DNA from 4 places in the Qipengyuania sp. CAU 1752 genome. Region 1 is predicted to be linked to each of the others. Evidence: predicted binding sites of a transcription regulator. Region 1 holds the regulator's gene; each other region holds the start of a gene.
What was found. The regulator LexA, encoded in region 1, represses DNA repair genes until DNA is damaged. The targets are predictions, from matches to a motif close to GTTCCNCNCTTGTTCT.

Region 1 (7,236 bases):
AAGGGCGCGAAACCGGCGATATTTCTCCACGGTGGCCCTGGCGGCGGGATGAGCCCGATGCACCGGCGGCAGTGGGACCCGGCGCTTTATGACGTGTTGCTGTTCGACCAGCGCGGATGCGGCAAATCGCTTCCCTTTGCCGAGATCGAGAACAACGACACCTGGCGCATCGTCGAGGATATCGAGCGTTTGCGCACAATGTGCGGCCATGAGGCATGGCAGGTTTTCGGCGGCAGCTGGGGCGCCACGCTGGCGCTCGCTTATGCCCAGAAATACCCGCAGCGGACCACCGAACTGGTGCTGCGCGGCGTGTTCCTAGCCCGACAGAAGGAAAAGGACTGGCTCTATCGCTACGGCGCGAGCGAGGTCATGGCTGAACAGTGGGATGATTTCACCGGCCTGATCCCCGAGGCCGAGCGCGGCGATCTCGTCCGCGCCTATCACGACCGGCTGACCAGCGATGACGAAGCCACCCGTCTTGCCGCCGCCAAGGAATGGTCGCTGTGGGAAGGCACCGTCGCCACGCTTCTGCCCGACGAGGCCCTACTCGGAGATTTTGCCGACCCGTCGAAAGCCCTTCCTTTCGCCCGCATCTGCGCGCGCTTCTTCCTCAACGATTTCTATCTCGAGGAAGCCCAACTCCTGCGCGACGTGCATAAGATCAAGCATATTCCCGGCATCATCGTGCAGGGCCGCCATGATATCTGCACCCCGCCAACCTCGGCATGGGAGCTCAAGAAAGCGTGGCCTGAGGCCGATCTGCGGATAGTACATGATGCCGGGCACAGCGCTGGCGAACCGGGCATCATTGATGGGCTCGTGCGCGCGACCGACGAACTTGCAGGCAAGTCGCCGTGATCCTGGTCGTCGACAATTACGACAGCTTTACCTTCAATCTCGTCCATTACTTGATGGAGCTGGGGGCCGAGGTCCGGGTCGAGCGCAATGACGCCCTGACCGCGCGCGACGCTGTCACGAGCGGGGCCAAGGGCATCCTTATCTCCCCAGGCCCCTGTACGCCCAATGAAGCCGGGATCAGTCTCGACCTCGTTTCTGCGTGCGCAGACGAAACCATGCCGTTGCTCGGTGTGTGCCTGGGCCACCAGGCTATCGGCCAACATTTCGGCGGGCGCGTGGTCCAGGGCGGTTTGATGCACGGCAAGACTTCGCCGGTTGCCCACGACGGCAGCGGGGTGTTCGCAGGCCTGCCCTCGCCTTTCACGGCTACGCGCTATCACTCGTTGGTAGTAAAGGACATTCCGGCGGTTCTGGAGGTAAATGCCACTAGCGAAACGCCGGGCCTTGACGGGACCATGGTAATGGGTTTTCGTCACCGCGACCTGCCCATCCACGGCGTGCAGTTCCACCCTGAAAGCATCGCCACCGAGCATGGCCACGACCTGCTCGCCAATTTCCTGTCGCTATGCGGCATCGAACCCAAGGTCCGGCCATGAAGACCCTCCCCCTCGCCGTCCCCCACATGAACGAGGCCGAGGCCGAGGAAGTCTTCGGCTGGATACTTGACGGCGAAGCGAGCGAAGAAGAAATCGCCCGCTTCCTGCTTGCGATGACCGAACGCAGCGAGACATCGGAGGAAATTGCCGGCGCCGCGCGGGCGCTGAGGGCGCGGCTGATCCCGGTCCAGGCGCCCGAAAACGCGGTCGATTGTTGCGGCACCGGCGGCGATGGACACCACACGCTCAACGTGTCGACCGCAGTTAGCCTGGTGGTGGCGGCAGCGGGCGTGCCGGTGGCGAAGCATGGGAACCGTGCTGCCTCGTCAAAGTCGGGTGCAGCCGACACGCTCGAAGCGCTCGGCCTCGACATGGAAGCGGCCGGACGAACGGCGGAAAAGACGTTGGCCGAAATCGGCATCTGCTTCCTGTTCGCGAAGAACCATCACCCGGCCATGGGGCGCATCCAGCCCATCCGGCAAAAGCTCGGCAAACGCACGATCTTCAACCTGATGGGGCCGCTGTCGAACCCGGCTGGGGTCAAGCGTCAGCTGATCGGGATTGCGCGGCCAGGCTATGTGCCAATCTACGCCGCCGCCAAGGCGCGGCTTGGGACCGAGCGAACCTATATCGTTTCGGGCGATGAAGGGCTCGACGAGCTGAGTTTGGCGGGCGGCAACGAATTGGCGGATGTGACCGGCGATGATTTTGAAATGCGCCGCATCGACGCGTCGATAATTGGGCTTTCCCATGCGCCGGTCGAGGCAATCCGCGGCGGCGACGCAGCGCACAATGCCAAGGCACTCATGGCCTTACTCCAAGGTATGCCCGGCCCGTATCGCGATGCAGTCATCCTCAACGCAGCCGCCACCCTGATGGCCGCCGAAGCTGTCGAGAACTGGCAGCATGGCGCGGACCTGGCGACCGAGGCTCTCGACAGCGGCAAGGCGAAGGATCTGCTGGGGCGCTGGATCGAGTTGGCGCGTTGACCCGATGAACAAGCTCGAGGAAATCTGCGCTGCGAAGGTGATCGAAGTGGCCCAGCGGCGCGCGTCACTGTCGCAGGCCGAACTATCCGATCGGATCGCCTCCCAATCACCGCCACGCGGGTTCGAGGCAGCCCTCCGGCAGAAAACGCAAGACGGGTTCGCTCTGATCGCAGAGATCAAGAAGGCTTCTCCTTCCAAAGGCCTCATCCGCGCCGATTTCCAGCCCGCCGACCATGCCCGCGCCTATCAGGCAGGCGGTGCGGCCTGTCTTTCTGTCCTAACCGACGAAGATTATTTCCAGGGCCATGCGGATTATCTGCGCGAAGCCCGCGCGGCATGTTCCCTGCCCGTGTTGCGCAAGGATTTCATGGTCGACCCGTGGCAATGCGTCGAAGCGCGCGCGATGGGTGCGGATGCCATCCTGATTATCGTTGCTGCACTGACTGACGCACAAATGCAGGAAATTGAGCACGCCGCGCGCGAACAGCGTATGGACGTGCTGGTGGAGGTTCACGACGAAACCGAGATGGAGCGCGCTCATCAACTGCAATCGCGGCTGATCGGGGTGAACAACCGTGACCTAAAAACATTTACGACTGACCTTGCCACCACGGAACAGCTGGCTCCACTGGCCCCCGTTGATGCCTTGCTAGTGGGCGAGAGCGGTATCTCTACCCATGCCGATTGCCAGCGCCTCGCCCGCGCCGAGGTGCGTAGCTTCCTGGTCGGTGAAAGCCTTATGCGACAGGACGATGTTGAGGTCGCAACCCGCGCGCTGCTACAAGGCGAATAATGGCAAAATCACTCACTCATCTCGACGAGACCGGATCAGCACATATGGTCGATGTCGGCACCAAAACAGCGACACATCGAATGGCGCGTGCGCGCGGCGTAATTCACATGAGCAAGGAAGCGCTTGCCGCTATCAAAGCGGGGGATGCGCCCAAGGGAGATGTTCTATCCGCAGCGCGTATCGCCGGCATCATGGCTGCCAAGAAAACCAGCGAACTGATCCCGCTGTGCCATCCCATTGCACTCGATGCAGTAGACATTGAGTTCGATTATCTGGAGGACGGGATCGCGGCAACTGCCAAGGCTTCGCTGACAGCGAAGACCGGCGTGGAAATGGAAGCGATGACCGCGGTCTCGATCACACTGTTGACAATTTATGATATGGCCAAGGCGCTCGACAAAGGCATGGTCCTGGGGGATATCCGCCTGATCGAAAAGCGCGGCGGCAAATCGGGGCACTGGCGAGCGGAATGACCGCGACGGGTCTCTCTGTCGAACAGGCGCAGGAGCGAATGCTGGCACTGCTGGAACCGCTGCCAAGCGAGACGATGTCTGTCGAAAATGCGCTTGGTCATTATCTCGCCTCTCCGCTGGTCGCGTCCCGAACACAGCCCCCTGCCGATCTGTCGGCAATGGATGGATACGCAACAGCCGGTGCTGGACCATGGCAAAGAGTGGGCGAAAGCCGTTGCGGCGAGCCCTACGACGGTAGACTCGCGTCTGGACAATGCGTGCGGATCTCGACCGGAGCGATCCTGCCCACCGGTTCTCAAGCGATCCTTATCCAGGAGAATGCGGGCGTCGAAGGCGGCACGGTAACCCCGCTGGAACCGGTCGAAGCCGGAAGGCACATTCGACGCGAGGGCTTTGAATTCGAGGCCTGCGATCAACTTCTGTCGACGGGCACACGGATCGCCCCGGCACAAGTGGCGCTTGTCCGCGCAGCGGGACAAGCGCAGGTCGAGGCAACCCGCCGCCCGCTCCTGGCCATCCTCGATTGCGGCGACGAACTCTCCAGTGATCCCGCACAGTGCGCGGTCCACCAGATACCTGCCAGCAATGCCGCCATGCTCGAGGCCTTGGCTGGCAGCCTAGCCGGATCGGTCGAAAGACAACCTCCCCTGCCCGACCGGCTGGACAACATCGTCGATGCGTTGGAAACACATCGTGATGCAGATATGCTCGTCCTGACCGGCGGAGCTTCGGTGGGCGACCACGACCTCGTCCGACCAGCGCTCGAGAAAATTGGCGCCAAGCTGGATTTCTGGAAAGTTGCCATGAAACCGGGGAAGCCCCTGATGGTGGCGCAGCGCGATGCCCAGATCATTCTCGGCCTGCCCGGCAATCCGGTCTCGGCTTTCGTCACAGGCTTCTTGTTCATGCTGCCGGGGCTGCGAAAGCTGGCAGGCGCAGCCGAATGCCTGCCGACCAGATTATTACTCCCTCTCGCCAAAGAGCTAGGCCCTGGTGGCGCACGGCGCGAATTCCTGCGCTCCCGCTGGACGGCCACAGGGCTCGTCCCGCTGGGCGAGCAGGACAGCAGCGCCGTTCGCTCACTGGCCGCTGCCGATATCCTGGTCGACAGGCCCGCGCATGGCAAAGCCAGCGCCGCTGGCACGCATGTCCCCTGCTATATTCTACCAAGTGGCAGAATTGCTTGACTTGACCCTTTTGGTTTCCTAATTGTTCTGCATTCGTTCGCATTCGCGTACGATTTTGGAACAGGCCATCAGGGAGCCAATGTCCATGCTGACCGCAAAGCAGCACGAATTGATCCGCTTCATCCAGCAAAGGCTGGAGGAGACAGGAATTTCGCCCTCTTTCGAGGAAATGAAGGAAGCGCTCGACCTCAAGAGCAAGTCGGGGGTTCACCGCCTGATTTCGGCCCTGGAGGAACGCGGTTTTATCCGTCGCCTGCCCAACCGGGCGCGCGCACTGGAAATACTCAAGCAGCCCGAGGATGCCGTCGGTGGCGGTAAGGCGCAGGCGCCTAGCAATGTGGTCGATATCCGCACTGCTGCTCCGGTCGCGCAGGCGGCTCCCGCCAATGACGTCATCGAGATTCCCCTGCATGGGCGGATTGCTGCCGGCGCTCCGATCGAGGCGCTGGAAGATCACCAGTCGCTGCCAGTTCCGGCAGCGCTGCTTGGCCCAGGCGACCATTACGCGCTCGAAGTATCGGGCGATTCGATGATCGATGCCGGGATTTTTGATGGTGATTATGCGCTTATCCGCCGGACCGACACGGCCCGTGACGGCGAAATAGTGGTGGCGCTGGTCAATAACGAGGAAGCGACGCTCAAATATCTGCACCGCGAAAGCGGGCGGGTGAGGCTTGATCCGGCCAACGCCACTTACGAAGCGCAGGTCTATGATCCGCACCAGGTCCAGGTTCAGGGCAAGCTGGCCGGATTGCTGCGACGCTACCACTAGGATTGTCTCGGAGAGGAGGGGCCCTGTCCCCGCAGGTATTGCCCCCCGTGCAAAGGGTGTCCCGCCCTATTGCCGCTCCCTCCACTCCCTACCGCGCCACCAGCCATGCTCGCCCTCGGTTTCGGCGACGCTGGCGAATTCTTCTTCTGACAAATACAGCGCTAGACCGCCCGATTCCGTCAGGAAACGACGGTCGGTCTTGAGCCAGCGCGGCCGACAACTCCGAGGCAACCACCTGTCGGCAATGACGATATCGGCGCGTTCACAAGCCGCGGCCAGCGCTCGTTCCTCCACCTGGTCCCGGCTTCGCGCCATCAACAAATGCCAGTCTCGATCATTGCGACGCAGCGAGATGGAACAGAATTCGCGGCTGCAGCGGGCGCGCGGCCAGTTTTTGACAGCTATCGGTTCCCCGTCCATCCCGGCCAGTTCAAGCAGATTGTCACGCGCGTAGTCGGACCGGCTCTCGCGCAGCATGACCAGGTGATCCCGCTCGACGATCCCGACATGGCGACCGTCATTCGAGATAAGCACATCCGGCGTCGGAGTTGCCGACAGCAGCATTGTCGCCACGATGGCCGGTGCAAATCCCAACAACCTCGCGCGTCCTCGCCACAAGGCCAGCCACAGCCCGCCGATGACGAACAGGGCCAGCGTGCCAAGGCCCATTTGCGGCATCAGCTTGACCGCACCTGGCTGTCCGGCGGTGAAATGGGCGATCCACAACAACAGGTCGAGTGACTGTCCTGCCAGCCACCATGCTGGCGCTCCCAGCCCCAATATGTCGAGCAACAGGCCAAGTGCGATCAACGGCATCGAGACGAAGGTCACCAGCGGTATCGCCACCACATTGGCGAGCGCGCCGTAAAAGCCAGCACGATGGAAATGATACAGAACGATCGGCATCAGGGCGATTTCAATAACCAGGCCGGTCACCAACAGCATCAGCGCGCGGCGTCCGACATGGGTCCACCAGCCTTCGTCACGCGGGGCGAGAAACCGCTTCACCGGCTCCGCATTGTGCAGCGCGATGATGGCGATAACGGCCGCAAAACTCATCTGGAAACTCGGCCCGATCAGGGATTCAGGCCACAACAGCATGACAAAGGCCGCAGCGACGGCAACCATGCGTAGCGAAAGGGGTTCGCGCCCCAGGGCGATGGCGATGAGAACCAGCACCGCAGCCGCGCAGCTTCGCACAGTCGGTACCTCGGCCCCGGTTAGCAGCGTGTAGCCGATCCCAGCCACTGCACCGACCGCTGCTGCCACCAGCGGCAGTTTGACCCGAAGCACCAGCCACGGCCACAACGCCAGCAGCTTCAAAGCGAGGAAGTAGGACGCGGCGACGATCGCGCTGACATGCAAGCCACTTATCGAAAGCAGGTGGGTCAAGCCGGCATCGCGCATCGCGTCGTCGTCCGCCTCGGAAATGGCGCCGCGATCTCCGCTTGCAAAGGCAGCCGCGATGGAGCCGGCAGAGCCGTCCAGCTGTCCGCGAACGTGACCTGACAGGAAACGTTGTAATGCTGCCAGACCGCTCGCCTCGGCAGGTGGCTCGACAATCTCGA
Region 2 (7,236 bases), 830 kb from region 1:
GCACCGAACCCGGTGTGGCAATGCCCGAACTTGGAAAGTCTACTGTCGATGCCGAGGGATTGGCCGTGATCGAGCGCTGGATTGCAGGGATGTCTGGCTCATGAAACGCTTTGCCAAGACACTCGCGATCATCGTGGGGTTGCTCGTCATTGCCTTCCTGCTGTTGCGAGTGCCGGACACCGATCCGACTGAGATGCGCGTCAAATACGGTGGGGAGCCGTCGCAATTCGTGACCCTCGCCAATGGCCAGGAAGTGCACTTGCGCGACGAAGGCCCGCGTGATGCGCCGGCGATTGTCCTGCTGCACGGTTCCAATGCCGATCTGCACACATGGCAGCCCTGGGTCGACACCCTGCGGGATCGATACCGGGTCATTCGCTTCGACCAGATCGGCCACGGGCTGACAGGCGCGGCAATCGACCAGGACTATGCCAATGATCGCTATGTCGAGGCTATCGATCTCGTTGCTGACAAGCTTGACGTGGACCGGTTTGTCCTGGCTGGCAATTCGATGGGGGGTGGCATCGCGATGAGGTACGCTTTGGCCCGCTCGGAGCGGCTGAATGGACTTGTCCTGATCGATGCAAGCGGCGCGGACATCCCGCGCGAAGGCAGCGGGAACCTGGCTTTCAAGATAGCGCGACTGCGGGGGGTGGGGTCTGCGATGAGCCAGTTGCTGCCTCGCTCGCTGGTCGAGCGCAGCCTGTCACAAAGCGTTACCAACCAAAACATCGTCACCGATGCGGCGGTCGATCGCTATTGGGAAATGGCGCGCTATCCCGGGAACCGTGTGGCAACTCGCGCACGCTTCAGCAGGAACTACGAGCCCTTTGCAGCCGAACGCGTTGCAATGGTCAGCGTGCCGGTGCTGGTCATGTGGGGCGAGAAGGACGCACTGATCCCCTTTGCTGCAGCTGGTTGGTATATGGATCATCTGCCCAACGCCGAACTGGCCAGCTATCCGGATATCGGCCATTTGCCGATGGAGGAGACGCCTGTCCGATCCCTGCGCGACCTTCAGAACTGGCTCGTCAAAATCCTGCCTAACGCTGCAAGCGACGCCAACGCCGGATAAGACGGGCGGCTTGCTTGCCTCTCCGGGACGCGGCGCTAGTGTCGCGACATCGGGTTGGTGGGTATCCAGGTTCGTGGTGAAAGGGAGTTCGCGTGCGGAAATTGGGAATGATCGGGGGTATCAGCTGGATTTCTACCCGCACCTATTACGAGCAAATCAATCGGCTGGTACAGAAACGTGAAGGTCCGCGCGCTAGCCCGCCGCTGGTTATCGAAAGCCTCGACTTCCGTGACTTCTCGCGGCTCGAAACAGACGAGGAATGGAGCCGTGCAACCACATTGCTGGTTGAGGCGGCCAAGCGGCTGGAGCAGTCCGGGGCTGAAAATATCCTGATTACAGCGAATGCCATGCACCGCGCCTATGACGAGATTGTGGAGGCGATATCGATACCGGTCCTGCACATCGCCGACTGTACCGGTGCGCGGATGTCGGAAAAAGCTTCGCAGCAATCCGCCATCCTGGGAACGCGCGCGGTGATGACTGAAAGCTTCATGCGCGAGCGGCTGGTCTCGCACGGTGTCGACCTCATGCCGCCCGAACCAGGGCATGTCGAGCAGCTTGAGAGGTTGATCAGTGAAGAGTTGAAGCTGGGCAAGGCGAGCCGCGACGCGGAGCGTTCGCTCAAGTCGATCATAACCTGGTACGAACAGCATGGTGCGAAGTCGATCATCCTTGCCTGCACGGAGCTGGAACTAATTGTCGACGTCGATGCCAATGTCCTGCCGATCTACGACACGGCTCGCATCCACTGTGAAGGTGCGGTTGACTGGATTTGCGGCGAATAGTTGCGCGGTTTGGACTGAGGGTGGGCGGCCTAGACCAAGCCCTTTCTCCATGTTGCCCGATTGTTCCCGTTGCCGCGATTCAGGCGCATGCCTACACCAGCCGCGATGTCGCCTTCACCCCTCGCTTCCAATCCTGCCCGCAGCCGCGGTCGTGAGTTCGGTCATGCTCAGAGCGAAACGCGGGGTCCGCGCAGTGCATTCCAGCGTGACCGCGACCGGATTATCCACTCGATCGCCTTCCGGCGGCTGAAATCCAAGACACAGGTCTTCGTCGCGCCCGATGGCGATCACTACCGCACACGTCTGACACACAGCCTCGAAGTAGCGCAGATCGGCCGCGTCATTGCCCGCGCGCTCGGCCTCGACGAGGATCTGACGGAAGCCCTTTGCCTCGCGCACGATATCGGCCATCCGCCATTCGGCCATGCCGGGGAGAAGGCGCTGCACGATGCCGCCTTGCGGAATGGCGGGTTCGACCACAATGCACAGACGCTGCGGACACTGATGCGGCTCGAATGTCCCTATCCCCTGCACGATGGACTTAATTTGAGCTGGGAGGTGCTGGAAGGCCTGGCCAAGCACAACGGCCCGGTTATCGCCCCGCATCCAGCTCTGGCCGAGCTCGACTCCGATTTTTCGCTGGATCTGCCCCAATGGTCTTCGCTTGAAGCCCAGGTGGCTGCGGTGGCGGACGATATTGCCTATGACAATCACGATATCGATGACGGGCTGCGAGCAGGGTTTCTGGTGCTCGACGACCTGCTGACGATCGAATGGGTGGCCGACCAGTGGCGCGAGGTCGAAACGCGATTTCCTGCCGCACCGAGAGATCGACTGCTGCGTGAACTAGTGCGCAACCAGATTGGTGTGATGGTCAATGACGTGATCGCCCATACGCAATCGATGACCCGAAACATGCAGTGCAGCGACGATGTCCGCGCTGCTGACACGATGTCGGCAGGATTTTCGCCGTCGATGCATGAGCAGGAGCGGGGCCTGAAGGCATTCATGTACGAGCGGCTCTACTATCACGAGCAACAGGTCGAAGCGGCTGAAAAAGCGCGTGACGTTATTTCACGCCTGTTCGCGGCATACGACCAGGACCCGGATCTGATGGGCGGGCCGTGGACCCGGGACCTGCCCACCGAAGAGCCGTGGCGGTCGCGCCACATCGTCGATTACATCGCCGGCATGACCGATCGTTTTGCGCTAGAACAATGCCGACGGATCTACGGCCAAGCACCTGCTGGCCTGTCCAATGTCTAAGCGCATGATGTCCGCCAACGGCAAAAATGGATTTGCGCGCCATTCCGGTATAGGTCGCTGTTTAGACAATAACTATCGAATTGGTCGTCCATCATGACACCTGTGCGCATCGCCCTGATCGGAGCAACTGGCCTAATCGGCCAGGAGGTCCTGCGGCTGGCCGTGGGACGGGATGATTTGCGTATTGTGGGCATCGCCCGGCGGGAAGTACCCCTGCCTGAGGGCGCGCGGATGGAAGTGTTCGTGGCCGAACCGGACAAATGGGGTGATGCCTTGGCAGCAGCGCAACCCGACGCCCTGATCTGCAGTCTCGGCACCACCATGGCGAAAGCCGGTGGAAACAAGGACGAATTCCGGGCGGTTGATCGTGATCTGGTTCTTGCCACTGCCGAAGCGGCGCTGGCCTCCGGCGTGCAACGTATGGTCGCGATCAGCTCAGCCGGTGCCGAAGCCTACTCCAAGAATTTTTACCTGCAGGTCAAAGGTGAAACCGAAGCCAAGCTGTCCAAGCTCGAGTTTCTGCGACTTGACATCCTGCGTCCGGGCCTGCTTCGCGGGCACCGCGGCGGCGACCGGCGTACCGGAGAGCGACTGGCCATCATGGCCAGCCCCATCATCGACCTCTTCATGCATGGCCGTATGCGCTCGTTCCGCTCTATCCCCGCCACCAAGGTTGCCACGGCGGCTCTGGCGCTCGCCATGCGCAAGACGCGGGGCCGTTATGTACATGATAACGAGGGCATCCATCGCGCAGCGAATACGCTGCCAGTTCTCGAGCAGGCGGAATAGGGGCGCAAGCCATGTGGATTTCGCTGTTCGGGTTCGTCAACATAACAGCAATAGTCGCGTGGGCCATCCTCGCGCTCATGCCGCGTAAGCCGCTGTTGCTGGCTATGGTCCTGTATCTCGGTGTGGGAATGCTCTGCGTTATTTACGCCGTCGGCCTGATTGGTATCCTGACCGGCGGTTTTGATCCGGTCGGGCCGACTGAGGCGGCAGTCGATTTGATAACCCTGGAAGGGGTGCAGTCGATCTTTGCGTCACAAGGCGGCGCGGTAGTAGGTTGGACACATTATCTGGCGTTCGACCTGTTCGTCGGGCTCTGGATTGCGCGCGACGCCGACCAGAAGGACGTGGGCCGATTGTGGCAATTGCCGATCTTGGCGGCGACTTTCCTGGCCGGCCCCATCGGCCTGGCGGTATGGCTGCTGGGACGGGAAAAATTTCGAGGCCCACGCACGACTCCGTCGCCGCTCAGATCATTCAGATAACCCGATCGCCCGCTTCACCAACCGATTCGATATCGCGCCCAAGGCCTTTGACCGTATTGCAGGCGGTCGTGGTCGTTGCGATTGCAAAAATACCGAGCGCCAGCAGGGCTTTGCGTGTCTTGGTATGAGCCATGTGAAAATTCCTTGGTTAGGCAGATAGATACTAAACCGCCTTGGCAGCATCACGTTCCTGTAGATCGGCTGCGCGTTTTAGTCGATGCTCACGCCACGCGACGAGCATTCCGGCCGCGATAATGAGGGGCGCGCCAAACCATAGCGTCGAAGGTGGCAGTCGGTCGAACACCCACCAGCCAAACAGAATCGCCCAGATCAGTGAGGTATAGTCCATCAGCAGGATGGTCGCCGCTGACCCGAACCTGAGTGAGCTGGTCAGGAGCAATTGCGCTGTCGCTCCGCAAAGGGCCATTGCTACGATGATAAGCCAGGTCAGGGGATCGTGGCCCGTCAGGACAAACGGCAAGGTCACTGCGGCGAGGGGGGTAGTCAGTGCGGTGAACCAGAAGATGATGCCATATGGTGTTTCGGTGGTGTTGAGATCCTGGATCTGGAATGAAATCAGCGCCACCATGAATGCGGCGATGAGCCCGACCCCCACGCCGAGCAGATCGACCGAGCCGGCGCTGCCGGGTTGCATGACGATCACGACCCCCGCGAACCCCAGTGCGACCGCGCTCCAGCGATAGAACCCGATTTTTTCGCGGAACAGCACAAGCGCAAGCAGCACCGCAAATATGGGGGTTGTGAAACTGAGCGTTGTCGCTTCGGCGAGTGGCAAAAGGATCACCGCGCCGTAGACGAAGCCCATGCCTGTTATCCCGTAAATCGCCCTGCGGGCATGGGCGTCGAACCGTCTTGTCCGGATTTCGGCTAATCGGCCCAGCGCTGCCATCAGCAATACGACGGCGACAACGGTGATGGCCTGCCGCCAGAATATCAGTTCGAACAAGTGAACGCCGCGGGTCCCGGCCAATTTGACCAGCATCGCCATTGTCGACAGCGTCAGTGCTGTCAGCAGGCGCAAGCCCAGCGCTAGCAGGGGTCGGGGCAGGGCGACGGAACCATCCACCCGCGTGCCCCTAGTGCAACCGCGCGGTGATGCCCATATGGCAGCGCGATGGAATTTCTTGAGCGTGTAATCTTTGCCAGCGATGCCGAACTGCTCGCCCTATGGGGCGTGGGTCTCTTGATGGTTGCCGGATTCGCGACGCTGATGGAACGGCGCCGCATGAAACGCGCCCGAATCGACCGGGTGGGTTGGGTGCCGTGGTTCAGCCTGTTCTTCGTCAGCGTCATCATCGGCGGCGGCCTGCTGGCGCTGGCAATACCGGGAATGATGCAAGGCTGACCGAGCGAGTCTTAGAGGCAGGCTTCCAGGTAGGCCTGGTCGAACCCGAACTGGCGGGCCTTTTCCAGCGTATACGGACGCAGGCCGCTGGAGCGGAACTCGCCCAAGATCTTGCCGTCCTCGCTCTCGTCCAGATACTCGAACTTGAACAGTTCCTGCGTCACGATCACGTCGCCTTCCATCCCGATTACCTCGGTAACATTGGTGGTGCGGCGTGAACCGTCGCGAAGGCGCTTGACCTGAACGATCAAGTCGACACTTTCCGCGATTTGGCGTGAAATGGCTTCCTTGGGGATCTTGATGTCGCCCATGAGGATCATGTTCTCCATACGGCCAAGGCATTCGCGCGGGCTGTTGGCGTGCAACGTACACATCGAACCATCATGACCGGTGTTCATGGCGGCCAGAAGATCGAAACATTCCGCGCCACGAATCTCACCCAGGATGATGCGGTCAGGACGCATACGAAGGGCGTTTTTCACGAGGTCGCCGATGGTGATCGCGCCCTGGCCTTCGAGGTTGGGCGGGCGAGTTTCGAGCGGCAACCAGTGCGGCTGCTGCAAACGAAGCTCGGCCGCGTCCTCGATCGTCAGCACGCGCTCGCCCGGATCGATCATCTTCGACAGGGCGTTGAGCATTGTCGTCTTACCCGAACCGGTACCGCCCGAAATTACGATATTCATCCGGCACGCGCCCGCGATCTTGAGCGCGGTGCACATCTTCTCGCTCATCGAACCGAAGTCCTTGAGCATATCCAGCGTGATCGGTTTCTCGGAGAATTTACGAATCGAGATCGCCGTGCCCTTGAGCGAGAGCGGCGGGACGATGACGTTGACGCGGCTGCCGTCCTTGAGACGGGCGTCAGCCAGCGGCGTAGTCTGGTCGACGCGGCGGCCGACCTGGTTGACGATGCGCTGGGCGATCTGGAACAGGTGCTGTTCGTCGCGGAACCGGATCGGCGCGATGGTCAGCTTGCCGTTTTTCTCGATATAGGTCTGGTCGGGTCCATTGACCATGATGTCGGAGACGTCGGGGTCATTGAGCAATTCTTCGAGCGGGCCGAAACCGAGCAGCTCGTCGATAAGAACCTTTTCGAGCGCGAATTGTTCGCGACGGTTGAGCGTGACCTTGAGTTCGGCCAGCACTTCCATGATGATCGGCCGGAATTCCTCCGACAGCTCTTCCTTGCTGAGAGTGGCAGCTGCTTCCGGATCGACGCGTTCGAGCAGGCGGGGTAGGACCTGTTCCTTGATCTTATGGACGCTGGCTTCGAAGCCACCGACATCCTGCGCTTCGTGAACCGCGTTGGCGCGATCCGCGAGCCGGGTCATCGCGTCGTCTTTGTTTGGAGCAGAGGGAGAAGCGGGCGCTTCGCCTGCGTTTCCACCGTCTCCGGGGAGGGGCGGGAACTGTTCGCCGCCTGGCGGTGGCGCTTCTTCCGACTTTTTGGCGCTGCCACCCCGCATGGGGCGG
Region 3 (7,236 bases), 210 kb from region 1:
AAGGCCGGCATCGCCAAACCGGGATCGCCTCTGGTTACGCTGGACTATGACGCGGGTCCGACGCTCGAGATCGAGCGCGCGGCACTGCGTGTCGGCACCGCGCTCAAGATGCGCGGGCGCGAATGGCATGCGAGCCTTGATGACGCAGGTCTGCACTATGCCGATTTCGATGGCGCACTCGACCTGCCCCCACCCGCTCTTCCTGGCGCCCACCAGGCGATCAATGCGGCCCTCGCTGTGGCGATGCTACGCCATCAGCAACAGGTTTCGATCTCGCGCGAAGCCATGGCTGAAGGAATCCGCAGCGCTCGCTGGCCAGCACGATTGCAGCGTCTCTCGGATGGCCCGCTAGTGGCCAAGCGCGAGGTTTGGCTGGACGGTGGCCACAATCCCAGTGCGGGAGAGATCCTAGCGCGCCATTTCGCTGGCCAGCGCGTACATCTCGTCCTCGGAATGCTCGACAACAAGGCCCCGAGTGCTCTGATCGGACCTCTGGCAGGCAACATTGCGAGCCTGACCGTGGTGCCGGTTCCCGGCCACCCTTGCCACACGGCGGACGCCTTTGGAGCAAATGTGACCTCGGCGCTTGACGTGCCGAGCGCTCTGGCCGCGCTGCCCGAAGACGATGTGCCGGTGTTGATCGCCGGCTCGCTTTACCTCGCTGGCGAGGTCCTCAGGCTCAACGACGAATTGCCGGACTGATCATTCGGCTGGCGACGCAGATGCCTCGGGTGCGACTACCCCGGCCTTGCTCGCGTTTCGCGCCTGTCTGATCCACTCTATGATGCACAGGACGACTGCAAACATGCCGATGAGCGTGGTCATTATGAAGACGTCGAAATAGCCCTGCTCCTCGATCATCTGGCCCAGCGCGCCGCGCCCCAATGTGCCGACCAGCAATGTGAGCGAGGAGAGCAGCGCATATTGCACCGCGCTGTAGCCCTTGGACACGATGCTCGACAGGTACGCCACGAAGGCTGCCCCGGCGACGCCGACAGCGATATTCTCGCCGGCAATTGCCATCATCAATTTTGACAGCCGCTCGTCCCCGCCAAGCTGGACAACCAGCCACGTAAATCCGGTCACGTCGGACACAGTCTGCACCACCGCCCCGCCTCGCGCGAGATCGGCGTAGAGCAAGTTTGTCGCTGCGGCGAAAAATGCGCCGAGCGTCAGCGTCAGCATCCGCCCGATCGCGGTCAGCAAATATCCGCCAAGCGCCAAACCGAGCAGCAAGGCGCCGACACCAAAGAACTTGGACGCAACCGCTACCTCGTCCTTGGTATATTGCAGTTCGCCGAGGTAAAATGGATAGGCGAAGCTGCCCCAGATCGCGTCGGTTATGCGATAGGTCAGTACCAGCGCAATCACGATAATCATGGCCCAGCCCAGCCGACCGATAAGGTCGGTCAGCGGCAACACCAGCGCACGATAGAGGTGATCCATCGCCCGCGCCCCGCTCGAACTGGCAGCATAGGGTGAGGTGTAGTGACCCGTCTGGATCTCGTCATCGTCACTGACTTGGGCCGGAATGGTATGGTGTCCCTTGTTTCGCATCACTTCCAGCCAGGCCGCGATTAGTGAAGGCAGCACCACGGTCGCAATCACGATCAGCGGTCCCATGGTCGATATGAACTCGACCGAATCGGGCCGCGATTCCGGATTGCTCGACAGCGATCGCACCATGAACACGCCGACGGTTACCAGCGCCCAGCCCCACAGCAGGCCCACCGCGACCAGTGCCCAGGTCCGCACGCGCGGAACGATCTGCCCAGCTACACGCAAGCCGTAGGGATCGTCGCCCCGGTCTGCTTCGAGTGCGCGCATCGCCTTGGCGTCAGCATCGGGTGCCCACAGCCCCGCAAAACCGACCACCAGCATCAGTCCGCCCATTGTAAGATATACGGTCGGCCAGTCTGTCCGTTCGGCCAGGAACAGCGCCAGCGCGCCGCCGACCAGCGCCGCAATGCGATAACCCATCTGGTAGACGGTGGAGAGGATATCGATCGTCGCAACTTCGTCGGCCACGTCGACGCGCCAGGCATCGATCACCACGTCCTGCGTGGCGCTGGCAAAGGCCGCGAGGCCAGCCAGCAGGCTGAATATACCGATGGTCTCATTGGTCGGGGTAATGAAACTGAGCGAAACCAGCGCCGCGCCGATCAGGATCTGTGCCGTCACGATCCACTGCTTGCGCTTGCCCAACCGCCGCATGCCCGGAATATCAACGCGATCGAGAGCAGGCGACCACAGGAATTTGAAAGCGTATGCAAGCCCGATTAGTGAGAACACGCCCATCGTCTCGAGGTCGATTTCGCCGCTGTCTGACAACCAAGCGTAGAGCGTACCAAGCACGAGCGCATAGGGCAGTCCGGCGGCAAAGCCGAACAACAGCATGTAGGCGGTCTTGCGCTGCTTCAGAGCTGCTACGACCGCGCGCCAGCCCGGCTTGTTCGCTTTTGAATTGCTCATTCTTCGACCCTCTTGCCAATGCGCCGCTACCCTAGCGCCGCGGATATGATTGGAAAGCCCCGCAGCTTCGCGCTTCCACCGCAGCGTGACGGCGTGTAGGGGCACCCGCATGACACCCCCGACCAAGCCCGGACATGAACGCGCACCCGACCGGCCCGAAGGCGACCGTATCGCCAAGCTGCTGGCACGCGCAGGCGTCGCCAGCCGCCGCGAAATTGAGCGGATGATCGCCGATGGCCGTATTGCGATTAATGGCAAGAAGGTGGAAACACCCGCGACCTTCCTCGAACACTTGCGCGGTGTAACGGTCGACGGCAAGCCAGTGGGCAAGGCCGAGCCGACGCGCCTGTTCGCTTTCAACAAGCCGCCCGGCCTGTTGACCGCAGAAAGCGACCCGAAGGGTCGTGCGACCATTTATGACGCGCTCAAGAATTCGCTGCCCAAGGACGTCGGGCGGGTGATGCCGATCGGGCGGCTGGACTACAATACCGAGGGGCTGTTGCTGTTGACCAATGACGGCGGGCTCAAGCGGCGCATGGAGCTACCGTCCTCCGGCATTCCGCGCACCTACCGCGCGCGCGCGTTTGGCGACGTGACGCAGGAACAGCTCGAAAGCCTGATTGAAGGCATCACCATCGACGGCATGCGCTATGGTCGCATCGATGCCAATATGGAGCGTCGCACCGGCCGCAACCAGTGGATCGAAATGACCATTACCGAGGGTAAAAATCGCGAAGTCCGCCGCGTACTTGAACACTTCGGGTTAGAGGTCAGCCGCCTCATGCGCACCGCATACGGACCATTTGAATTGGCCGACCTGCCCCGCGGGCAGGCAGTGGAAATCCGCAAGGGCGATCTCGGTCGGTTCGTGAGCACGCTGAAGAAGCCATGAGAATCATTGCCGGAGAATGGCGTGGTCGCAAGGTGACGGCGCCCAAGGGGGACGCGACACGTCCTACGGCTGATCGCACGCGGGAAACCTTGTTCTCGATGCTCGCAAGCCGATTGGGGAGCTTCGAAGGTTTATCAGTCGTCGATCTGTTTGCAGGATCCGGCGCGCTGGGTCTTGAAACGCTGTCTCGCGGCGCAGCCCATTGTCTTTTTGTCGAGCACGACAAGGCAGCGCTCGACGCCATGCGCGCCAACATCATTGCGCTGGATGCCCGCACCCGGGCGACCGTCAACGCGGGATCGGTTATGAGCCTCGCCCCGGCAAAGGTATCCCATGACCTCATCCTCGCCGATCCGCCTTATGATACCGGCGCCGGCGTGGTGGCTCTCGATCGTCTATTGCGCCTGGGATGGATCGGGTCGCAAACCTGGATCGCGGTAGAAACCGCAGCGCATGAGGCGGTCGACGTAAAAGGCCTCGACATTGAAACAGAGCGGAAGGTCGGAAAAGGAAAATTGACGCTGCTCCGCCTTTCCGATCACCTTTCCGCATAGAAAAAGGGCGGCAATGCCGAAGCATCGCCGCCCCCTAGCCATTCCATCCGTCCCGAAGGCGGATGGAGCGGCTATTCGCGACCCTTATCGGGCTTTTTCATTCCATGTATTAGCAGGCCAATTGCCCCAATTGAGACCGGCTGCACGCGGCTGGATGCAGCCATCCGTCATCTCGTAGTTCATGCACACCGGGTATTCCTTGTTACCGACGCGGACCTTGGTGGCTTTGCCCTGCGCGTTCTTCTCTATCACCACGACCTTTTCCGTGGGCTTGAAGTCCATGTGGTCGTCGGCGAAGGCTGCGGCTGCACCGAAACTGATAGTCATGGCGGCGGCGAGCGTTCCTGTAATAAGCTTTTTCATCGTTACGTCCTTGCGTTCGTTCCGTGTTGCCAAATCAATGAGCAACGTGGCTTTCGGTTCCCAATTTCGAAAAAGCCTCCCTTGCCCCGCACTCTAACGTTCCCTAACTGTTCACCCATCGCATGAGTGACGCAGCCCCCATCTATCCGCTGGCGACAGCCGCCGGCGACACCGATCTTCCGCCCTATGCGGAGAGTCTCAACATGCCCCAGCGCGAGGCGGTGCTGACGGCAGAAGGCCCGGTGCTGATGCTGGCTGGCGCAGGCACAGGCAAGACCGCGGCGCTGACTGCGCGGCTGGCGCACCTGATCGCTACACGCAAAGCCTGGCCGAGCGAGATCCTGTGCGTCACCTTTACCAACAAGGCCGCGCGCGAGATGCGCCATCGTGTTGGCCGACATATCGGCGATGCCGTGGAGGGCATGCCATGGCTGGGCACCTTTCACTCGATCTGTGCGCGAATGCTTCGTCGCCACGCTGAGCTGGTCGGGTTGCAGTCGAATTACACCATCATCGACACCGACGATCAGCTCCGCCTGCTCAAACAGCTCATCCAGCAGAACGACCTCGACGAGAAACGTTGGCCTGCACGCCAACTGGCCGGGCTGATCGACCGCTGGAAGAACCGCGGGCTTAACCCGGGTGACCTCGATGCGGTCGAGAACGAGAGCTATGCCAACGGGCGGGGCGCGCAGTTCTACGAGATGTACCAGAAGCGGCTGAAGGAGCTGAATGCCTGCGATTTCGGCGACCTGATGCTGCATGTGCTCAACATCTTCCGGGCCCATCGCGATGTGCTCGAACAATATCAACAACGGTTCAAATATGTGCTGGTCGACGAATACCAGGATACCAATGCGGTCCAGTATCTGTGGCTGCGATTGCTGGCGCAGGAGCGCAAGAACATCTGCGTCGTCGGGGACGACGACCAGTCGATCTATTCCTGGCGCGGGGCGGAGGTTGCCAATATCCTGCGCTTCGAGAAAGACTTTCCCGGCGCCAAGGTGATCAAGCTTGAGCAGAACTATCGTTCTACCCCGCATATCCTCGCCGCTGCTTCCGGGCTCATTACCGCCAATAGCGAACGAATCGGCAAGACGTTATGGACCGAGGTCAATGCCGGCGAGAAGGTTCGCGTCATCGGCGTGTGGGACGGACCGGAAGAAGCGCGCCGCGTGGGCGAAGAAATAGAGCGCCTTGAACGCGAAGGTGCATCACTCGACGAGGTCGCGATCTTGGTCCGTGCGCAGTACCAGACCCGCGAATTCGAGGATCGCTTCATCCAGATTGGCCTCAATTATCGCATCATTGGCGGTTTTCGGTTCTACGAACGCGCGGAAATTCGTGATGCCCTGGCCTATCTGCGGGTCATCGCCCAGCCGCAGGACGATCTCGCATTCGAGCGCATCTACAACCAGCCCAAGCGCGGGCTCGGAGCCAAGACTCTCGAGAAAATGCACCAGCATGCCCGACGCACCGGCCTGCCGCTGGCAGCGGCGTCATTGCAACTGGCCGATAGCGACGAGTTGCCGGCACGCGCCTCGAACACGATTGGCGCGCTCTTGCGGCGGTTCCTCCATTGGCGCGAACAGGCCGAGAAGACCGAGCCTGCAGAATTGCTGCGGCAGGTGCTCGACGATAGCGGCTATACGGACATGCTCGAGAACGAGAAGACCGCCGAGGCCAAGGGGCGGCTCGAAAACCTTTCCGAACTTGCCCGCGCGATGGAAGAATACGACACGCTCGGCGAATTCCTCGAACATGTCAGCCTGGTGATGGATAACGATGCCAACCAGGACGAGGAAAAGGTCACCATCATGACCATGCACGCGGCCAAGGGGCTGGAGTTCAACCATGTCTTCCTACCTGGCTGGGAAGAAGGCGTGTTCCCCAGCCAGCGTGCTCTTGACGAAGGCGGTCTCGCCAGTCTCGAGGAAGAGCGGCGCCTCGCCTATGTCGCCATCACGCGGGCTCGGCGACGATGCACAATCCTCCATGCCGCCAATCGCCGCATCTATGGCCAGTGGACCAGCTCCATTCCCAGCCGCTTCATCGAGGACCTACCCGAAGAGCAGATTGAGCAAGAGACTACCATGACCGGGGGGGCATCTCTGTGGCGCGCGAACTGGAGCGAGAGCGACGATCCCTTTGCCCATGTCGCGCGCGACAAGCCTGAACGTGCTCAAACACGCGGCCCAGGCTGGCAGCGGGCGTTGGATAGCGGCTACGACACCAAGCAATTGGTGGTAAAGGAAAGTCGCCGCAGTGCCGCCAGCTTTGCGGCAACTCCGCGCAACGACATCGCGCTGGGCGCGCGGGTGTTCCACGATAAGTTCGGCTACGGGACAGTGATGAGCCAGGACGGCAACAAGCTCGAGATTGAATTCGAGAAAAGCGGCACCAAGCGCGTCATCGACAGCTTCGTGAAACTGGCGGACTAGGCTTCGGCTGTCTCGGACGGTTCGTCGACTGCCCGGCTTCCGACCCAAGCTTCGAAGGGCCGTGCAATTTCCCCCACGAACCCGCGCGAGCCGCCGTCAACTCCGGTACGGCACTGGATATAGGGCGCTGGATCGACATAGGTTCCGAAAACATGATCCCACAAGGTCAACACGCCGCCATAATTGCTGCCGCACAATTCTAGTTGGTCGATATGGTGCAGGCGATGGGCAGCCGGCGAGATGACCCATCGGCCCCACTTGCCAAGCGTCCACGGAACGTCGGCGTGGATGAAATGCCCCCAGAACGCCCGAACGAGCGCTACGCCTGCAATTGCCCAAACTGGCAGACCGAGCAGCAAGAGCGGCGCGGCGTCGACAAGCAACGCGAGGACATAAGCCAATGGATGTTTGCGCAGCAGCGCCAGCCAGGTCATCGCCTCATCCGAGTGATGCACAGCGTGCACTGGCCACAGCGTCGGCAGGTGCTCTATCCGGTGACGCCAGTAAATAACAA
Region 4 (7,236 bases), 1.3 Mb from region 1:
GAATGCTTCGTTTTCGGCGACGCGGCAGCGCACGACATCCTCACCATGTGGGACGAATTGCCCGAGCCGCCGGAAATCCGCGAATGGGACGAGAGCCGGGTCACCGACTCGGACGAGGAGGTCGTCATCAAGCAGAACTGGACCGAGATCCGCCGCTTCATGTGGAACTATGTCGGTATTGTGCGGACGACCAAACGGCTCGAACGCGCCGCCCATCGTATCAAGTTGCTGCGCGACGAAGTCGACGATTATTACGGCCATTTCCGGGTGACCACCGACCTGATCGAGCTGCGCAACCTGCTGGAGGCGGCGAACCTGATCGTGCGCTCGGCGCTGGCCCGGCACGAGAGCCGCGGACTGCACTTCACACTCGACTATCCCGAAACCGATCCGATCGCCCGCGACACCGTGTTGATACCCTGACCAAACACTAATCGGTCGTCGTCACCCGTTCGTCGGGAAGCTTGTTACGCCGATAGAAGCGTGATTGCAGCTTTCGTGCCGCCACGGCATCTGGACTGTCGGGAGCGGCGCTCAGACCCCCTTTTTCCCGCGTCGCTCCCGATCGACCACCAATGCCCCCGGCACGAGGAATTTTGGGACTGTGCTCGGCTAAGGCGGTCAACACGTGGCCGATCATCCAACGAAACTGATGGAGGATGATCCGATGAATACCCTTGTAAGCAAAGCCCTTATCGCAACTGCCGCCATGGCGCTCAGCGCCACTGCCTTGACCCCCGCCATCGCCCAGAGCGCTGACGAAATCCTCGTCACCCCGTCGGGTGCGATGCAGAACTGGCGGGCCGATGTCAGCCGCGACCTGAGCCGCCAGCTCGACCAAGCCGAACGGTTCGCCAAGTACAATCCCGAACCCGGGATCGTGCAGGTGCGCTTCACCCTTGACGAGAATGGCCATCCTGTCGGCATGAAAACCTATCGCAGCTCGGGATCGATCAGTTCCGATCGCGCCGCACGGTGGGCTGTTCGTCGCCTCGCTAATCTCGATGATGTGCCAGTTCGGGTGAAGTCGGGTACGACCTTCCAGGCCAATGTCATCTTCGCCGAAACCCCGGCGCAGCGTGACCAGCTGGCCAAGAAGCTCGCCTGGATCGAGAGCAAGCGCCTGGCCAGTGCATCGGCCGAAGCCGGCGTCATTGCCCTCGGTTCCTGATCCCCGCGAAGAACTGAGCCCCCCGCATCGCCGCGTTGCCTGCCCGGGCAGCGCGGCGTTGTACGTCTGGCTGCACTCGCGCGGCCATCCGGCGCGACTTGCCGCGGTCTGGCTTGTGGGCCATGCAGTGATGGCTGCGAAGCCATGCAAGGGAAAATGAGACACCATGCCCGAAGTGACCGCCAACAACATCACCATCCATTATGATGACCACGGCCCTGCCGATGCGGAGCCGATCCTGCTGATAATGGGGTTCGGCGCCCAGATGACCCTGTGGCCGATGGAGCTGGTCGAAGCGCTCACCGGGCGGGGCTTCCGGGTGCTCCGTCACGACAATCGCGATATCGGCCTCAGCCACAAGTTCGACGGGGTGAAGGCGCCCGGCCTGCTCAAACTGACCATCCTGGGCAAGCTCGGCTTCACCCCCAAGGTGCCATACACGCTGGCCGATATGGCGGACGACAGCGCCGGTCTGCTCGATGCGCTGGCTATTGAGCAGGCGCATATTGTCGGCGGGTCGATGGGGGGCATGATCGCGCAGCATTTCGCAGTGCGCCACCCCACCAAGACCAAGACGCTGACCTCCATTTTCTCCACCACCGGCAATCCGAAATTGCCGCCGGCCAAGAAGGAAGCTTTACAGACGCTCATCACCCGACCCAAGTCGATGGAAGAGGACGTGCTGGTCGAACACGGCGTCAAGCTGGCCCGCGCGATTGGCAGTCCAGGCTATCCAGCCCCCGAGGATCGTCTGCGTGAGCGGACCCGGGAAGCGGTCCGCCGCAGCCTCTACCCCGAAGGGCCTACGCGGCATCTGTCGGCGATCATCGCCGATGGGGACAGGCGTGCAATGCTGAAAGATATCACCGCGCCGACCCTCGTGCTGCACGGTGAAGACGATCCGCTGGTTCCGGTCGAGGGCGGCCACGATACCGCCAAGCATATCCCGGGTGCCAAAATCCGCACAATCCCCGGTTGGGGTCACGACCTCCCGATGGAACTGGTCGATGATATTGCCGATGCCATCGCCGGGCATGCGCGGGACGGTTCCTAGGAAAAAATTCGGAACAGCACCTGCCCTAGCGCGTTTTTTGGGTGACCTGCGGGACAGAGCCCGCAACGCAACTTGGGGAAACCATTATGAAGAAGTTTATTGCAGCCACCGCTATCCCGGCCCTGTTTCTTGTCGCTGCTTGCGGCCCTGACAGCGCGCGCGAGGAAGCTGGCGATTCGCTGGAAGAAAGCGCTGACGCAATCGAAGATATCGGCGACGATCGTGCCGAGGCTCTCGAAGAAGCTGCCGATGAAGCATCGACCGATGCCCGCGAAGACCGGCTCAACGCCAAGGCGGAACGGATCGATGACGTGGGCGACAATGCCGCCGACGCGATGAACGAGAAAGCCGATGAAATGGAGTAATCGGTCAATGTCGGCGAGAGCCGGCCCCGATTGAAAATGGAAACGGGCTTCGCGGTAACGAAGCCCGTTTCTTTGTGCAGGGACGGTCTGCGGATCGGCGTTTCATGACGTGGCTTGCCGGGGGTGGACAGTCACGCGAGCCGATGGGGTCCGCCGTCTTCCCTCACAATTCTGGCGGTTGGGCTCAAAGTGCCCGGCATCGCCTGCGATCCTTCCGCAGGTTGGACCGCCAACGATGCCGGTGCACACCCGCCGGTCGTCAACCGCCCGGCGAATTGGCGATGAAGCCAATGGCGACGTAGGTCGCAGCGGGGGTCTTCGACGCAATGCGTGCGCGTTCGCTCTGCGCAAGCTCTGCTTCCAGTTCGCGCATTTCGACGTTGCTTGTGGCTACGATGATATTAGCCAGGAACCGCTGGTTGCGCCCTCGCTGTCCATTGATCGGCTCCAGCTTGCGCACCGAGCGCATGGCGATACGATCCAGTGATGCAGACCCGGACTTGCGATAGAAGTCCGCATTCACGGGCTCGCCATTCTCATCGGTTGCGAAGGTCACCTGGACGATACCTCCATTGGCGCTCGAATAGTCGTAAAACTTGAGCGTCCGGTCCAGGGTGCGGTCGAGATCGGCCGACACTTCAGCCACGACGTTGGGAGAAACCCGCTCCGGCTGGACCAAGATTTCCGGGGTCTGCGCGAATGCAGCGAAAGATGTGATGGCCAGCGTAGCGGCGGTGAACGATGTGAGTAGAGTCTTCATTTCGATCATCCTTTTGTTTGGGGGGGGATGATCGGCTATTTGGCGCCCGACTGTCGTCACAAGGCATATTATGAATCTTGCTCGCAACGACCTAAACAGTCGATCGAGAATTCCATTACCTGCGGATCGTGGGATTCCTGCTGCGAAGAATAGGTGGCGACCCAGCAAAGTCAATGTTCGCGACTAACGGTTCACCGTAAAATCGAGCAAGATCATGAATTATCGGTAATAGTGCGAGTATCTATTTTCGTTATGAAATCAATGCAGTTTCACTTGATACCATTCGACTCGCCACTTGCCCGCCATATCGTTCATACATAGTCGGCGGAGAAGCGCGGCACACTTGGCACGGCTTGCCCGAGGGCACGCGCGACAGGCCGCGAGGGCAGCTAAGGGTGACCATGGCCGAGTGATCCCCGCCAAGCTACTCAATGCGTGGTCGGGACATGACGGGGGTTCAAAAAGTCCAAAAATTGCTTGCAGACATCACGATCGGGCGCACATTGATTCCGAAGCTGCAATCACCATATTTTTCTTCACAGTTTGATTTAGGGGCTTGCGCATCACAGGACCCAAGCATTTCCCATGCGTCGCGGCGTATCGACCGGCTAACACACCGCGGCGGATTGCCTTGAAGCAGCTTAAATCGGCATTTACCCTCTTGCGTGTGTGACCCGGCTGATTCAGTATCTAGTGGTTCGCTTCGCAGGTGAACCCCAAAACCTAGTCTAAACGGTCCGCCAGCACGCATTTCCGCGAGATCCGGCGAATCACCGAAAGATCTAGGTCGGATGAATTGCCTGTGGGTGAAACGGGGGACAGTCAGGGGACGGGAAAACCCAGCACGACTGGCTTCGTGGCATAGCGCGACGGCGAAACGGAATCGTCCTCGACTGTGTGGAACGAATGTGGAACAAAGGGCGACCTACGAGTCGCCTTTAATAACGAGAGCGGGGCGAGAGACATGGATTTCAAGGCTGGAGACGACCGGGCAATGGCTACCGAGACGCTGGACACAGACGAAAGCGACACCGATGCCACTGGCACGAAAGCCTCCGGCAAGAACGAAGCGAAAGCGGTTGCAATGAAGCAGAATGATCAAGGTTCGGACGAATTGGTAGCGGATGCCGCTGCCGGGGCCATGGCCGAAGTGGTCAAGGCTGCAGCCAAGCCCGAGGTAGACAGCAAGAAGGTCAATGATCGTCGCTTCACCATCGTCACCGACGAGACGCGCGATGCCAATCTGACCGAGTTCGGCAAGGAAACGCTGATCGATCGCTACCTGCTGCCGGGCGAGAATTTCCAGGACCTGTTTGCGCGTGTGGCCGATGCCTATGCCGACGATCAGGATCATGCCCAGCGGCTCTACGATTATATTTCGAACCTGTGGTTCATGCCGGCGACCCCGGTGCTTTCCAACGGCGGCACCAATCGTGGCCTGCCGATCAGCTGCTATCTCAATTCGGTGTCCGACAGCCTCGAAGGTATCGTCGGCACCTGGAACGAGAATGTGTGGCTGGCCTCCAAGGGCGGCGGCATCGGCACCTATTGGGGCAATGTTCGCGGGATTGGCGAGCCGGTCGGTCTCAATGGCAAGACCAGCGGCATCATCCCCTTCGTGCGCGTGATGGATTCTCTCACCCTCGCCATCAGCCAGGGTTCGCTGCGGCGCGGCTCGGCAGCCTGCTACATCGACGTCCACCATCCGGAAATCGAGGAGTTCCTCGAGATTCGCAAACCGTCGGGCGACTTCAACCGCAAGGCGCTGAACCTGCACCACGGCGTGCTGCTGACCGATGAATTCATGGAAGCGGTCCGCAATGGCGACGAATTCGAACTGAAATCGCCCCGGGATGGCAGCGTGCGCGGCAAGGTCGATGCGCGCAGCCTGTTCCAGAAGCTGGTCGAAACCCGACTGGCGACCGGTGAGCCCTATATCGTGTTCTCCGACACGGTGAACCGGATGATGCCGAAGCATCACCGCGATCTCGGCCTCAAGGTTTCCACCTCCAACCTGTGCTCGGAGATCACCCTGCCGACCGGGATCGACCATCTCGGCAATGATCGCACCGCGGTCTGCTGCCTGAGCTCACTCAATATTGAAAAATGGGACGAGTGGAACGGCGACAAGCGGTTCATCGAGGATATCATGCGCTTCCTCGACAACGTCCTGCAGGACTATATCGACCGGGCCCCGGACGAAATGGCACGGGCCAAGTATTCGGCCAGCCGCGAACGCAGCGTGGGGCTGGGCGTGATGGGCTTCCACTCATTCCTGCAGGCCAAGAACCTGCCGCTGGAAGGGCCGATGGCCAAGGCCTGGAACCTCAAGATGTTCCAGCACATCCACGCCAAGGCGTGCGAGGCATCGATGATGCTGGCGCAGGAACGCGGCGCCTGCCCCGATGCCGAGGAAATGGGTGCGATGGAGCGTTTCAGCTGCAAGCTGGCAATCGCGCCGACCGCCTCGATCAGCATCATCTGCGGTGGCACCAGCGCCTGCATCGAGCCGATCCCGGCCAACATCTATACCCACAAGACGCTGTCGGGCTCTTTCGTGGTGAAGAACCCCCACCTCGAAAAATTGCTCAAGAAGAAGAGCAAGGATTCGACCGCGATCTGGAACTCGATCCTCGAACGCGGTGGTTCGGTGCAGCATCTCGACTTCCTCGACGTGGAAGAAAAGGCGACCTTCAAGACCAGCTTCGAGATCGACCAGCGCTACCTGCTCGAATTCGCGGCTGACCGTGCGCCCTATATCGACCAGGCACAGTCGCTGAACCTTTTCATCCCGGCCGATGTCGACAAATGGGACCTGATGATGCTGCACTTCCAGGCTTGGGAGAAGGGCATCAAGTCGCTCTACTACCTGCGCTCGAAATCGATGCAGCGAGCCGGTTTCGCTGGCGGGGTGGAAGCCGACAACACGACCGATGCAACCAAGTTCGAACTGAGCGCCAACGCCGGCGAGCAGACCGATTACGAGGAATGCCTCAGCTGCCAGTGATGCGGCAGCACGGTTCGTGATTTGACGTCAGCCCCGGCCAAGGGGCGGTAGCTCGCGCAGGGTCTGGAATTCACGTGAATGCGATTAGTTCAGGCGCAAGCCGAGAGGGCCGGTCACTGGGCTTGAAGCATCGGGTGCGCGATGCGCTCGCCCCCTATCCACGCCTGTTTTTGCCCATCTACCGCACTCTCGCTCCCGAGAGCCACGCTCGTTTGGCAGTGTCACATGACACCCAGATCGTGATCGAAGGCTTCCCGCGCTCGGCTAACACCTTCGCAGTTGTCGCCTTCAGCCAGGCACAGGGCGGCCGGCAAGTGCGCATCGCCCATCACCTGCATGCCGAAGCGCAGATTCTGGCCGGGGTTAAGCGCAAACTACCGGTCATCGTCCTGATCCGAAGGCCCGAGGATGCTATTCGCAGCCTCAAGATCGCTTTTCCGGATCAGGATGAGAACCGGATGTTGCGGCTCTACTTGCGCTTCTACCGCGCTATTGAGCGCGTTCGCGAACAGGTGGTGATCGCAGAATTCACGCGCACGACCAAGGATTTCAGCGCGATCCTGCGGCAAGTGAACGAGCAGTTCGGCACCGATTTCGCGCAATTCGAAGATAACGAGACATCGGTGCAGGAGGTGTTCGACCGCATCAGCGCCATCAACGCAGGCGGCCATCGCAATAGCAACCTTATCGCCAGGCCGGCCGCCCACAAGGACGAGGCCAAGGATAAGATTGCGCTCGACCTGGACCCTGCCAGGCTTGCGCAAGCGCAAGACCTGTTCGCCAGGCTCATCGATGAGAATGGGCCGTCCCGGTCCTAGCTGGCCAGCCGGTCGACCCGCAACTCGATCCGCTCTGAAGCAACGACGCGGTTCCGCCCCT

Region 2: a site for LexA is predicted at 1,912-1,927, ahead of ACXYL9_RS11375 (deoxyguanosinetriphosphate triphosphohydrolase). Genes of this name have one in related genera too.
Region 3: a site for LexA is predicted at 4,380-4,395, ahead of ACXYL9_RS06330 (ATP-dependent helicase). Genes of this name have one in related genera too.
Region 4: a site for LexA is predicted at 4,250-4,265, ahead of ACXYL9_RS01115 (ribonucleoside-diphosphate reductase subunit alpha). Genes of this name have one in related genera too.

What each region holds. Positions count from the first base shown of each region.
Region 1 covers NZ_JBTLRE010000001.1:1,498,666-1,505,901, reverse strand. The annotation lists gene pip (prolyl aminopeptidase) at 1-858, shown strand, start outside; gene ACXYL9_RS07340 (anthranilate synthase component II) at 855-1,454, shown strand; gene trpD (anthranilate phosphoribosyltransferase) at 1,451-2,443, shown strand; gene trpC (indole-3-glycerol phosphate synthase TrpC) at 2,448-3,236, shown strand; gene moaC (cyclic pyranopterin monophosphate synthase MoaC) at 3,236-3,709, shown strand; gene ACXYL9_RS07320 (molybdopterin molybdotransferase MoeA) at 3,706-4,896, shown strand; gene lexA (transcriptional repressor LexA) at 4,982-5,668, shown strand; gene ACXYL9_RS07310 (ComEC/Rec2 family competence protein) at 5,735-7,236, opposite strand, start outside.
Region 2 covers NZ_JBTLRE010000001.1:2,324,224-2,331,459, reverse strand. The annotation lists partial or broken gene ACXYL9_RS11390 (SO2930 family diheme c-type cytochrome) at 1-104, shown strand, start outside; gene ACXYL9_RS11385 (alpha/beta fold hydrolase) at 101-1,075, shown strand; gene ACXYL9_RS11380 (aspartate/glutamate racemase family protein) at 1,183-1,860, shown strand; gene ACXYL9_RS11375 (deoxyguanosinetriphosphate triphosphohydrolase) at 1,966-3,126, shown strand; gene ACXYL9_RS11370 (NAD(P)H-binding protein) at 3,220-3,915, shown strand; gene ACXYL9_RS11365 (ABA4-like family protein) at 3,927-4,397, shown strand; gene ACXYL9_RS11360 (entericidin A/B family lipoprotein) at 4,390-4,530, opposite strand; gene ACXYL9_RS11355 (DMT family transporter) at 4,561-5,484, opposite strand; gene ACXYL9_RS11350 (hypothetical protein) at 5,533-5,763, shown strand; gene ACXYL9_RS11345 (CpaF family protein) at 5,775-7,236, opposite strand, start outside.
Region 3 covers NZ_JBTLRE010000001.1:1,287,197-1,294,432, reverse strand. The annotation lists gene ACXYL9_RS06355 (bifunctional folylpolyglutamate synthase/dihydrofolate synthase) at 1-702, shown strand, start outside; gene ACXYL9_RS06350 (AmpG family muropeptide MFS transporter) at 703-2,472, opposite strand; gene ACXYL9_RS06345 (pseudouridine synthase) at 2,582-3,364, shown strand; gene rsmD (16S rRNA (guanine(966)-N(2))-methyltransferase RsmD) at 3,361-3,918, shown strand; gene ACXYL9_RS06335 (hypothetical protein) at 4,003-4,281, opposite strand; gene ACXYL9_RS06330 (ATP-dependent helicase) at 4,404-6,722, shown strand; gene ACXYL9_RS06325 (sterol desaturase family protein) at 6,719-7,236, opposite strand, start outside.
Region 4 covers NZ_JBTLRE010000001.1:238,952-246,187, forward strand. The annotation lists gene nadB (L-aspartate oxidase) at 1-423, shown strand, start outside; gene ACXYL9_RS01095 (energy transducer TonB) at 629-1,171, shown strand; gene ACXYL9_RS01100 (alpha/beta fold hydrolase) at 1,338-2,225, shown strand; gene ACXYL9_RS01105 (hypothetical protein) at 2,312-2,590, shown strand; gene ACXYL9_RS01110 (energy transducer TonB) at 2,850-3,350, opposite strand; gene ACXYL9_RS01115 (ribonucleoside-diphosphate reductase subunit alpha) at 4,315-6,357, shown strand; gene ACXYL9_RS01120 (hypothetical protein) at 6,432-7,175, shown strand; gene ACXYL9_RS01125 (GGDEF domain-containing protein) at 7,172-7,236, opposite strand, start outside.